DNA from 2 places in the Musicola paradisiaca NCPPB 2511 genome. Region 1 is predicted to be linked to the other one. Evidence: predicted binding sites of a transcription regulator. Region 1 holds the regulator's gene; the other holds the start of a gene.

Region 1 (5,398 bases):
ACACCTCAGTCAGCAGCGACACCTGAGTATTGGCTTTCAGCGACAGTTTATCCAATAGAGGAAACAGACGTTCAGTCGGCACCAGCGCTTCCACCACGATAGTCAAATGGGTTTCCCATCCTCGCGCCAGCGCTTCAGCATCCGTCGTCAGCTTATCTGCCGCTTCAAGCAATATGCGTCCACGTTCCAGCAACATGCGACCAACATTGGTGAACTTGGTTCGATGGCCGGAACGGTCGAACAACACGACATCCAGTTCTTCCTCCAACTTCTGCATGGTGTAACTCAGCGCGGAGGGAACCCGGCCCAATTCATCCGCCGCGGCGGCAAAACTTCCTCGACGATCAATAGCGTCCATAACCCGTAAAGCTTCTAATGTTAATGCTCGTTCTTTTGCCATTTCTCCACTCATTCAGGATTTTTGAATGTACCCACCAGATTAACTGGCTAACAATCCATCGTCCAGCCAATTACCATCTCAGCATTAACAATTCCAAGGGTCTGAAATACCATGATCATTAGCAGAGTTGCTGAACAGTGCGGCCAGGCTGACTATGGCTGGTTACAGGCTCGTTATACCTTTTCCTTCGGCCACTATTTCGATCCTGATTATCTCGGGTTTGCGTCATTACGCGTGCTGAACCAGGAAGTGTTGTCACCCAAAACCGCCTTTCAGCCGCGTACCTATCCACGTGTTGATATCCTGAATATTCTGTTGCAAGGGCGGGCCGAATACCGTGATAGCAACGGCGCCCACATCCGCGCCGATGCGGGCGACGTATTACTGTTGGCAACACAGCCGGGCATTAGCTATAGCGAGCACAACATCGACGACACAACCCCGTTGACTCGTCTTCAGTTATGGTTGGATGCGTGTCCGACGCGCGAGAATTCCCCCCTGCAGCGGCTGACGCTGCAAGCGTCTGGCAACCAGTTAATCGCCTCGCCGGAAGATACCCCAAACGCCCTTCACCTTCGCCAGCAGGTCTGGATTCACCATGTGGACATGAAAACCGGCGAGCAGCAGACCCTGCCATTGAAAGGTAATAGCGGTTATCTGCAATCCATCTACGGCAGCATCCGCGTTTGCGGTTGCGCCGATGCGAGCCGGAATTTGCACTGCGGAGATGGCGCATTCATCCAACAGGAAAAGAGTCTCACTTTACAGGCCGGCTCCGATACGCGAGCTTTACTGATCGACCTGGTCGCCTGACCTACCCAACACAAGCTAAGGCAAATAGGCGCTAAAGCGGCGCGTTTCAGTGTTTTTGCCCTGTCATGCTAAGATGGCCGCATGATCCCAAACAGGCTTCAGGGTTATTGCCATGGATTCCGTCAATCCGGACAAACTTGTCATTCAGGCCGAACAGCTTTGTCAGCAGCGCAACGTGCGTCTTACACCCCAGCGTCAGGAAGTGCTGCGTTTAATCGCACAGCAAACCGGCGCCATCAGTGCATATGACTTACTCGATCTCCTGCGTGCATCAGAGCCGCAAGCCAAGCCGCCCACAGTTTATCGCGCACTGGATTTCCTTCTTGAGCAAGGATTTATTCATCGTGTCGAGTCCAACAACAGCTATGTGCTGTGCCACCACTTTGAAGAACACAGCCATACTTCCGCGTTGTTCATCTGCGACCGGTGCGGACAAGTGACTGAACGCCAGACTGAAGGCGTGGAAGAAACGCTGCAGCAATTGGCGCAACAGTCAGGGTTCGTGATGCGGCACAGCGTTGTGGAAGCGCATGGTTTCTGCCGAGAATGCCAACAGGTGGAGTCCTGCGAACAGCGGGATAGTTGCAATCATGATCACAGCCTGATCGTGAAGAAGCGTTGAACATCGGGCAACCTACGAGGTTCAACATCGACCGTCACACATCAAAAGGGATTTTACAGGTCACGGCAGGCGCTCATCGGTAAAGGTAAACAAAAAGCGCCAGCCAGACTGTATAAGTAGCAGGAATCGGAATCAAACCGGCGAGAAAAATCAGCTCCAGTCGCCGTTACGAATTACGCCGACGGCCAAACCTTCAATCGAGAAATTCTGTTCACGCAAATCGACGACAATGGGCTCAAAATCCTTGTTCTCTGCCAGCAGCTGCACAATATTCCCCTGCTTTTTCAGTCTCTTGACCGTCACTTCATCTTCAATACGTGCAACGACGACCTGACCATTACGCACATCCTGGGTTTTGTGAACAGCTAACAAATCACCGTCAAGAATACCAATATCTTTCATCGACATACCGCTGACGCGCAGCAAAAAATCCGCGTTAGGCTTGAACATGGCGGGATCGACCTGGTAATGACATTCGATATGCTGTTGAGCCAGTAAGGGCTCGCCAGCAGCCACACGGCCAATCAATGGTAGCCCTTGATCTTCTTCTTCCATCAGCAACCGGATTCCACGAGATGCGCCGGTAACGATCTCTATGACACCTTTGCGCGCCAGCGCTTTAAGATGCTCTTCCGCTGCATTTGGCGAGCGAAAGCCGAGTTGACTTGCAATTTCAGCACGGGTCGGTGGCATCCCGGTCTGAGAGATATGATCGCGAATAAGATCATAGACCTGTTGTTGTCTGGTGGTTAATGCTTTCATCCCGCCCCCTGGTTGTTTATACAGTTTCGCTGTGAGTATATACAGGGATACCGGCAATGGGAACCCGGAAGAACGCTATTCCACGGAATTTTCTGCGAATATTCGAAGCCTCACGCAAAATGGCTCCACAGCAAGCTTCCCCACACGCTTGCGGCCAGCAAACAGGCGACAAACACCGCCGCCGAGCCAATATCCTTCGCCCTGCCGGACAATTCGTGATAGTCCATCCCGACACGATCCACAACCGCTTCTATCGCACTGTTGACAAGCTCAAACAACACAATCAACACCACCGAACCGATGAGCAACAACCGCTCAATCGTTGAAACCGGTAGCCAACACGCAATAATAATCGCGGCGAGAGTCAGTAGCGATTCTTGACGAAATGCCGCTTCGTGCAGCCATGCCTGTTTCAATCCTTGCAACGAGTACCCTGTTGCTTTAACGAGCCGGGTGAACCCCGTTGTTTTATTCATACTTGCTCCACCTGTAATTTGTGATTGAACGCAATTTTAACGTGCCCGCACGAACGTATCACCACAGATATCCTGTCGGGTTTCTGGTATCCTTTCGGCGCGTTGCTAACAGGAGGCTTCTGGTTGTTATGTCAGGTTGGCGTAGAATTTACTATAAATTACTGAATATTCCCCTTAAATTCCTGGTGAAGAGTAAAGTTATTCCCCAGGATCCCGTTGCTGAACAACAGTTGGATCCGTCCCGGCCGATTTTCTATGTGCTGCCCTACAACTCCAAAGCGGATTTACTGACTCTGCGCACCAAATGCCGCGAGCTCGGTTTGCCGGATCCGCTGCAGCCACTCCATATTGATGGCAAGACGTTGCCAAGTTACGTCTTTGTCAATGACGGCCCGCGCGTGTTCCATTACTACGTCCCGAAAGAGAAATCGATCAAGCTCTTTCATGACTACCTGGATCTGCACCGTAATAATCCGGATCTGGATATCCAGATGATTCCCGTGTCCGTCATGTTCGGACGCTCACCTGGCCGCGAAGGCCAGCAGAATCAGGAAACGCCACATTTACGATTGCTGAACGGCATCGAGAAATTTTTTGCCGTTTTGTGGCTGGGACGGGACAGTTTCGTGCGTTTCTCAACGCCGGTATCCCTGCGTTATATGGCCACAGAACATGGTACTGACAAGACCATCGCCCACAAGCTGGCTCGCGTAGCGCGGATGCATTTTTCCCGACTACGACTGGCAGCAGTCGGCCCCAGACTGCCCGCAAGGCAGGATCTGTTCAACAAACTGTTGTCGTCCAAAGCAATAGCTAAAGCCATCGATGATGAAGCGCGGGTAAAAAAGATTTCCCACGAGAAAGCGCAACAGAACGCGATTACCCTGCTGGAAGAAATCGCCGCCGATTTTTCTTACGAAGCGATTCGCCTTTCCGATCGCGTCCTGAGCTGGACCTGGAACCGGTTATATCAAGGGATTAACGTCCATAACGCCGAGCGGGTCCGCCAGCTGGCTCAGGACGGGCACGAACTGGTGTATGTTCCTTGTCATCGCAGCCATATGGATTACCTGCTGCTTTCCTATGTGCTTTATCACCAGGGGCTGGTGCCTCCGCACATCGCGGCGGGCATTAACTTGAACTTCTGGCCGGCCGGGCCGATTTTCCGCCGTCTCGGCGCTTTCTTCATCCGCCGAACCTTCAAAGGCAATAAGCTCTATTCCACGTTGTTCCGCGAATACCTGGGCGAACTGTTCACCCGCGGTTATTCCGTAGAGTATTTTGTCGAGGGCGGCCGTTCACGCACGGGGCGTTTGCTGGAACCTAAAACCGGCACGCTGGCGATGACGATTCAAGCCATGCTGCGTGGCGGAACCCGTCCCATAACACTGGTTCCTATCTACATTGGTTACGAACATGTGATGGAAGTGGGAACCTATGCCAAGGAATTGCGCGGCGCTACCAAAGAAAAAGAAGGGTTCATACAGATGGTGCGCGGCCTGAGTAAGCTGCGTAATCTGGGGCAAGGGTACGTAAACATCGGCGAACCGCTATCGCTGACCAGCTACCTCAACACCCACGTACCGCAATGGCGCGACGACATCGACCCGATCGAGCCGCAGCGGCCAGTCTGGCTGACGCCGACCGTCCAGAGCATCGCCGCCAGTATCATGGTGCGAATCAACAATGCGGCAGCGGCCAATGCCATGAATTTGTGTTCAACCGCCTTGCTGGCCTCTCGTCAGCGCTCCCTCACCCGCGAGCAGATGGAAGAACAGCTGGAATGCTACCTGCAATTACTGCGTAACGTGCCCTATACCGGCGACATTACCGTGCCGACGAAAAGTGCGTCCGAACTGCTGGATCATGCGCTAGGCATGAACAAGTTCGAAGTGGAAAAGGATAGCATCGGCGACATCATTATCCTGCCACGCGAGCAGGCCGTACTGATGACCTATTACCGCAACAATATTCATCACTTGCTGGTGCTGCCATCGCTGATCGCCAGCATAGTGATGCATCATCGCAAAATCGCTGCGTCCGAGTTATTGCGGCAGGTCTCTTTACTCTATCCATTGCTGCAGGCCGAACTGTTCCTGCACTACGATAAAACACAGCTTGGTAGCGTACTCAATGCACTGACGCAGGAATTGTGCCGACAGCAGTTGATCGTCAATAGGGGAGATGCCGTCGAGCTGAACCCGGCCAAAATCCGCACGCTGCAATTACTTGCAGCCGGCATCCGTGAGACGTTGCAGCGTTATGCCATTACGTTATCGCTGTTGAATGCCAACCCGACGCTTAGCCGGGGTACGCTGGAAAAAG
Region 2 (5,398 bases), 380 kb from region 1:
GTCTGCATGGCATGGGTGAGTCGCTGTACGAGCAGGTGGTGGGGAAAACGTCCGACGGTACACTCGGGCGCCCCTGTCGTGTGTATGCGCCGGTCGGCACGCATGAAACGCTGCTGGCCTATTTGGTGCGGCGTCTGCTGGAAAACGGCGCCAACACGTCGTTCGTCAATCGTATCGCCGATCTGGCGATTCCCGTGGATGTGCTGACGGCCGATCCGGTGAGCGAAGTGGACGCGATGGCGACACGGGAAGGACTGGCCGGCCTGCCGCATCCGCATATCCCCTTGCCGCGTCATCTATACGGCAGCCAGCGGCGCAATGCGTTCGGTGTGGATTTGGCGTGCGAACATGTGCTGGCCTCGCTGTCCAGCGCCTTGCTGATCAGCGCTGCCAGTACATGGCAGGCGGCGCCGGTACTGGCGGCGGGGCCGATGGCGATGACGGAAGCGCAACCGGTATGTAATCCGGCGGATCGGCGCGATATCGTCGGTTATGTACGGGAAACGAGCCCTGGGGAGATTGAACAGGCACTAAACGATGCGACGGAGCAGTTCGCCGTCTGGCGTTCGACGCCGGCGACGGAACGGGCGGTGGTGCTGAGTCGGGCGGCGGATATCATGGAAAGCCAGCGGGCGGCGCTGATGGCGCTGCTGGTGCGGGAAGCGGGAAAGACGCTGCCGAATGCGCTGGCGGAAGTGCGGGAAGCGGTTGATTTTCTGCGTTATTACGCGGAGCAGATGATTTTGCTCGATGATCAGACCTGCTATCCGCTCGGGCCGGTGGTTTGTATCAGCCCATGGAATTTTCCGTTGGCAATCTTTACCGGACAGGTCGCCGCCGCGCTGGCGGCGGGCAACAGTGTGCTGGCCAAACCGGCGGAACAAACGCCGCTAACGGCGGCGCAGGGGGTGAACATTTTGCTGGCGGCGGGTATTCCTCCTGGGGTACTGCAACTGTTGCCGGGGCCGGGGGAATCGGTGGGGGCTGCGTTGGTCAGGGATCCGCGGGTGTGCGGCGTGTTGTTTACCGGCTCGACGGCCGTGGCCGCGCAACTGCGTCAATCGGTGGCCGAACGTCTTGGCCCGCAAGGCCGACCGATACCGCTGATTGCCGAAACCGGCGGCATCAATGCCATGATTGTCGATTCGTCCGCCCTGACGCAGCAGGTGGTAGCGGATGTTATCGCATCGGCGTTCGATAGCGCGGGGCAACGCTGTTCCGCGTTGCGGTTGCTGTGCGTACAGGACGATGTGGCGGATATCACCCTGAACATGTTGTTGGGCGCGATGGCGGAATGCCGGATCGGCAATCCGGATCGCCTGACGACGGATATCGGCCCGCTGATTGACGCGGATGCCAGACACCGGGTCGAACGGCATATCCAGGCCATGCGGGCGAAAGGCCGCAAGATTTATCAGGTATCGCGACCAACGGCGACGGAAGAACTGGCCGTCGGCCATTTTTTGGCGCCTACGCTGATCGAACTGACCGGCGTGGATGAACTGCAACAGGAAGTCTTCGGCCCGGTGCTGCATGTGGTGCGTTATCCGCGGGAACGGCTTGGCGAGGTGCTGGCGCAGATTAATGCGTTGGGGTATGGCCTGACGATGGGGCTGCATACCCGTATCGACGACACGATCACTCAGGTGATGGAAACCGCGAATGTCGGCAATCTTTACATCAATCGCAATATGGTCGGTGCGGTGGTTGGTGTGCAGCCTTTCGGCGGCGAAGGATTGTCGGGTACCGGGCCGAAAGCCGGGGGGCCGCTTTATCTCTGGCGGCTGCTGTCGCAGTATCCGCCGGAAATCGCCGCCGGTTCGTTGTTGCGGCAAGGCGCGAAGGACGATGCCGGCTTGCTGCTGCGTGAGGCGTTATCCGGGCTGGACGCCTGGGCGCAGGCTAACCGGCGCGAGGCGTTGCTCGACTGTTGTCGGCGTTACGACCAATTGACGCCGGTGGGTATCGCTCAGACGCTGCCCGGCCCGACGGGGGAGCGCAATACCTATAGGCTGTTGCCGCATGGGCGAGTGTTGTGTTTGTCGGATAACGACGGTGATGCGCTGACCCAGCTGGCGGCGGTGCTGGCAGTCGGCTGTCAGGCGTTGTGGCCGCAGTCGGCCGAATTGCAGGCGCTTTACCTGAAATTGCCGGAAAGCGTGCAGTCGGCCATTCATTTTTGTCGGGACTGGCGGGCGGAGGAGGTCTGTTTCGACGCAGCGCTGTGCCACGGCGATGCGGCGGCGTTGCAGGCGTATGGTCGGGCGCTGGCGCAACGCGGCGGCGCGATTATCGGCATGCAGGGGCTGCCGAGCGGTGATACGAACATCGTACTGGAATGGCTGCTGAAAGAGCGGGTGGTCAGCATCAATACTACCGCGGCTGGAGGCAACGCCAGCCTGATGACGATGGGGCAGGTATGACGGCGTTGTCGTCTGCCCATTTTCTGGAAACGGCTCGCATTTACAGCAACAAATGGCGTGTTTGCACGGATTTCTGTGGCTGACTCTGGACATCCATACAGTGTGAATTTACTGTGGCGTCAGCACTCAATAACCGGGAGGCAGTGTGGATATCGCCTTATTTTATGGTCTGGGCAGCGGCATCGCAGGCTTGTTGGCGGGATGGCTGATAACCAGCCTGCGCGGGCAACAGCAACGGACGCAGTATGATATTGAACGTCGATTGCAGGAACAGGCGCAGGAGCAACTGCGGCGGAGCCTTGACGATAGTCAGCAGGCGAGACAACAGGATCAGCGCCGCCTGGAACAACAAGAGCAGGAACTGCGTCGTCTCTACAGTCAGCAGGCGGCCGGTGAGGAAAAATTACGACAACTGACTGAATTGCGTGAGGAGTGCGTTCAGCTCAATCAGGAACTGCGGGCGTTGCGCGAGGTGAACGGCGCGCAGGAAGCAGAACTGCGTGAAGTCACCATTCGACTGGAAGAGACGCGCCTGGCGGCGGAAGAGAAACAGCGCCTGCTGATTAACAGCGAACAGCGGTTGTCGACGCAGTTCGAAAATCTGGCAAACCGTATTTTCGAGCAGAGCGGACAAAAGGTGGATCAGCAGAACCGACAAAGTCTGGATCGTCTGTTGACCCCGTTGCGGGAACAACTCGACGGTTTTCGGCGCCAAGTACAGGATAGCTTCGGCGCTGAGTCGAAGGAGCGGCATACGCTGGCTCATGAAATCCGCAATCTGCAACAGCTCAACGCGCGTATGGCGCAGGAGGCCGTCAATCTTACCAACGCGCTGAAGGGCGACAATAAAATGCAAGGCAACTGGGGCGAAGTGGTGCTCAGCAGAGTGCTGGAAAGCTCCGGGCTGCGGGAAGGGTATGAGTATGAGACGCAGGTCAGCATCCAGAACGGCGCCGCTCGTTTGCAACCGGACGTGATTGTCCGTTTGCCGCACGGCAAGGATGTGGTGATCGACGCCAAAATGTCGTTGCTGGCCTACGAGCGCTATTTCAACGGCGTCGGCGATATTGATCGCGCTGCGGCGCTGAATGAACATATCGCGTCTATTCGCGGCCACATTCGACTGTTGAGCGGTAAGGATTATCAACAACTGCCCGGTTTGCGCTCGCTGGATTACGTGCTGATGTTCATTCCGGTGGAACCTGCATTTCTGGTCGCTATTGATCGTCAACCTGAACTGATCACGGAAGCATTGAAACATAATATTATGCTGGTCAGCCCCACAACCTTGCTGGTAGCGTTACGAACCATTAATAATCTGTGGCGTTATGAACAACAGAGCCGCAATGCCCAATTGATTGCTGAACGCGCTTCCCGCTTGTACGACAAGCTAAGGTTGTTTGTGGACGATATGAATACGCTCGGGCAGAGTCTGGAAAAAGCCCAGAGCAGTTATCGTCAGGCGATGAAAAAGATGGTGTCGGGCCGGGGTAATCTGATCAGCCAGGCGGAAGGTTTCCGCACGCTAGGGGTGGAAATCAAACGCCCGGTCAATGCGGCGCAGTGGGAGGACGATATGTTGCCGCTGGAGGATGAAACCGTTCCGGACGCCCTGCCGCAGACGGATATTGTGCAAGAACGGGGCGCATAGTGGGCGACATAGTAAGGGGGGCATTGATGATCCAGGCCTCAGTATCGGTACTTCCCGTGTTTTTAAGCTAAAGAAGGACGGTCGATTTGGGTCTGGGTTTGTTACACTCTTACCCACTAATAGGTAATCTCCTCCCGACGTTGATAGAAAACAGGCAAAGAACATGGCAGATGATTCGGACAAAACGACACATTTCGGCTTTCGCACGGTAGCCAGGGACGAAAAGGAAGGCATGGTGGCGGATGTCTTCCACTCGGTAGCGGCGAAGTATGACCTGATGAACGATCTGATGTCGTTTGGCATTCACCGTATCTGGAAACGATTCACTATCGAATGCAGCGGCATACGCCGTGGTCAGCGGGTGCTGGATCTGGCTGGCGGCACCGGCGACCTGACTGCGAAATTTTCGCGACTGGTGGGCGAAGAAGGCGAAGTGGTGCTGGCGGATATCAACGATTCCATGCTGAAAGTGGGGCGCGAGAAACTGCGCAACAAAGGCGTGGTCGGTAACGTTAGCTATGTGCAGGCCAATGCCGAAGCGTTACCGTTTCCGGATAATTTTTTCGACTGCATTACCATCGCGTTCGGGTTGCGTAACGTCACGGATAAAGACAAGGCGCTGCGTTCCATGTTCCGGGTGCTGAAGCCGGGCGGTCGTTTGTTGGTGCTGGAATTTTCTAAACCTACCACCAAGTTGTTCAGCAAAATCTATGACGCTTATTCTTTCCATGTGTTGCCCCGTGTCGGCGAAATGGTTGCCAGCGATGCCGGCAGTTACCGCTATCTGGCCGAGTCCATCCGCATGCATCCGGATCAGGAAACCCTGAAAGGCATGATGGCGGACGCAGGTTTTGAAAATGTCGAATACTTCAACCTGACTAATGGGATAGTGGCGTTGCATCGCGGGTTTAAGTTCTGAGTTGGACATCTAAGTTGGAAATACCATGCCGATACTGCCTGTGTTGACTGCGGCGCTGGAGACAGCGCTAAACCAACTGTTGTTTCGCGATCGGAGTATGAGGATCGCCCGTCAGCGTCTGAGCGGAAAAACGTTGCGTATTGAAGTGGCCGAGCTCGATACGCCGTTGGTGCTGATTTTCTCCGAACATCATCTTGATGTGATGACCCAGTGGTCGTCAGCGACGGATTGCCTGTTGCAAACACGGCTGTCCGCCCTGATGCGGCTACGGGATCGTCAGCAGTTGTCCGCGTTGATGCGTAGCGGCGATCTGGTGCTTGAGGGCGACATTCAGGTCGCCCAACAGCTGATCACATTGTTGGATCTGGCAGAGTTCGACCCGGCGGAATGGCTGGCTCCCTATCT

Evidence for each region. Region 1 encodes LexA, which represses DNA repair genes until DNA is damaged. Its sites were predicted from a motif close to TNCTGTATGTACATACAGNA; they were not measured.
Region 2: a site for LexA is predicted at 2,520-2,539, ahead of rmuC (DNA recombination protein RmuC). Genes of this name have one in related genera too.

The regions. Positions count from the first base shown of each region.
Region 1 is NZ_CM001857.1:3,942,235-3,947,632, forward strand. It holds gene DPA2511_RS17410 (LysR family transcriptional regulator) at 1-400, opposite strand, end outside; gene DPA2511_RS17415 (pirin family protein) at 512-1,213, shown strand; gene zur (zinc uptake transcriptional repressor Zur) at 1,326-1,835, shown strand; gene lexA (transcriptional repressor LexA) at 1,986-2,597, opposite strand; gene DPA2511_RS17430 (diacylglycerol kinase) at 2,708-3,073, opposite strand; gene plsB (glycerol-3-phosphate 1-O-acyltransferase PlsB) at 3,202-5,398, shown strand, end outside.
Region 2 is NZ_CM001857.1:4,324,427-4,329,824, reverse strand. It holds gene putA (trifunctional transcriptional regulator/proline dehydrogenase/L-glutamate gamma-semialdehyde dehydrogenase) at 1-2,423, shown strand, start outside; gene rmuC (DNA recombination protein RmuC) at 2,569-4,074, shown strand; gene ubiE (bifunctional demethylmenaquinone methyltransferase/2-methoxy-6-polyprenyl-1,4-benzoquinol methylase UbiE) at 4,238-4,993, shown strand; gene ubiJ (ubiquinone biosynthesis protein UbiJ) at 5,019-5,398, shown strand, end outside.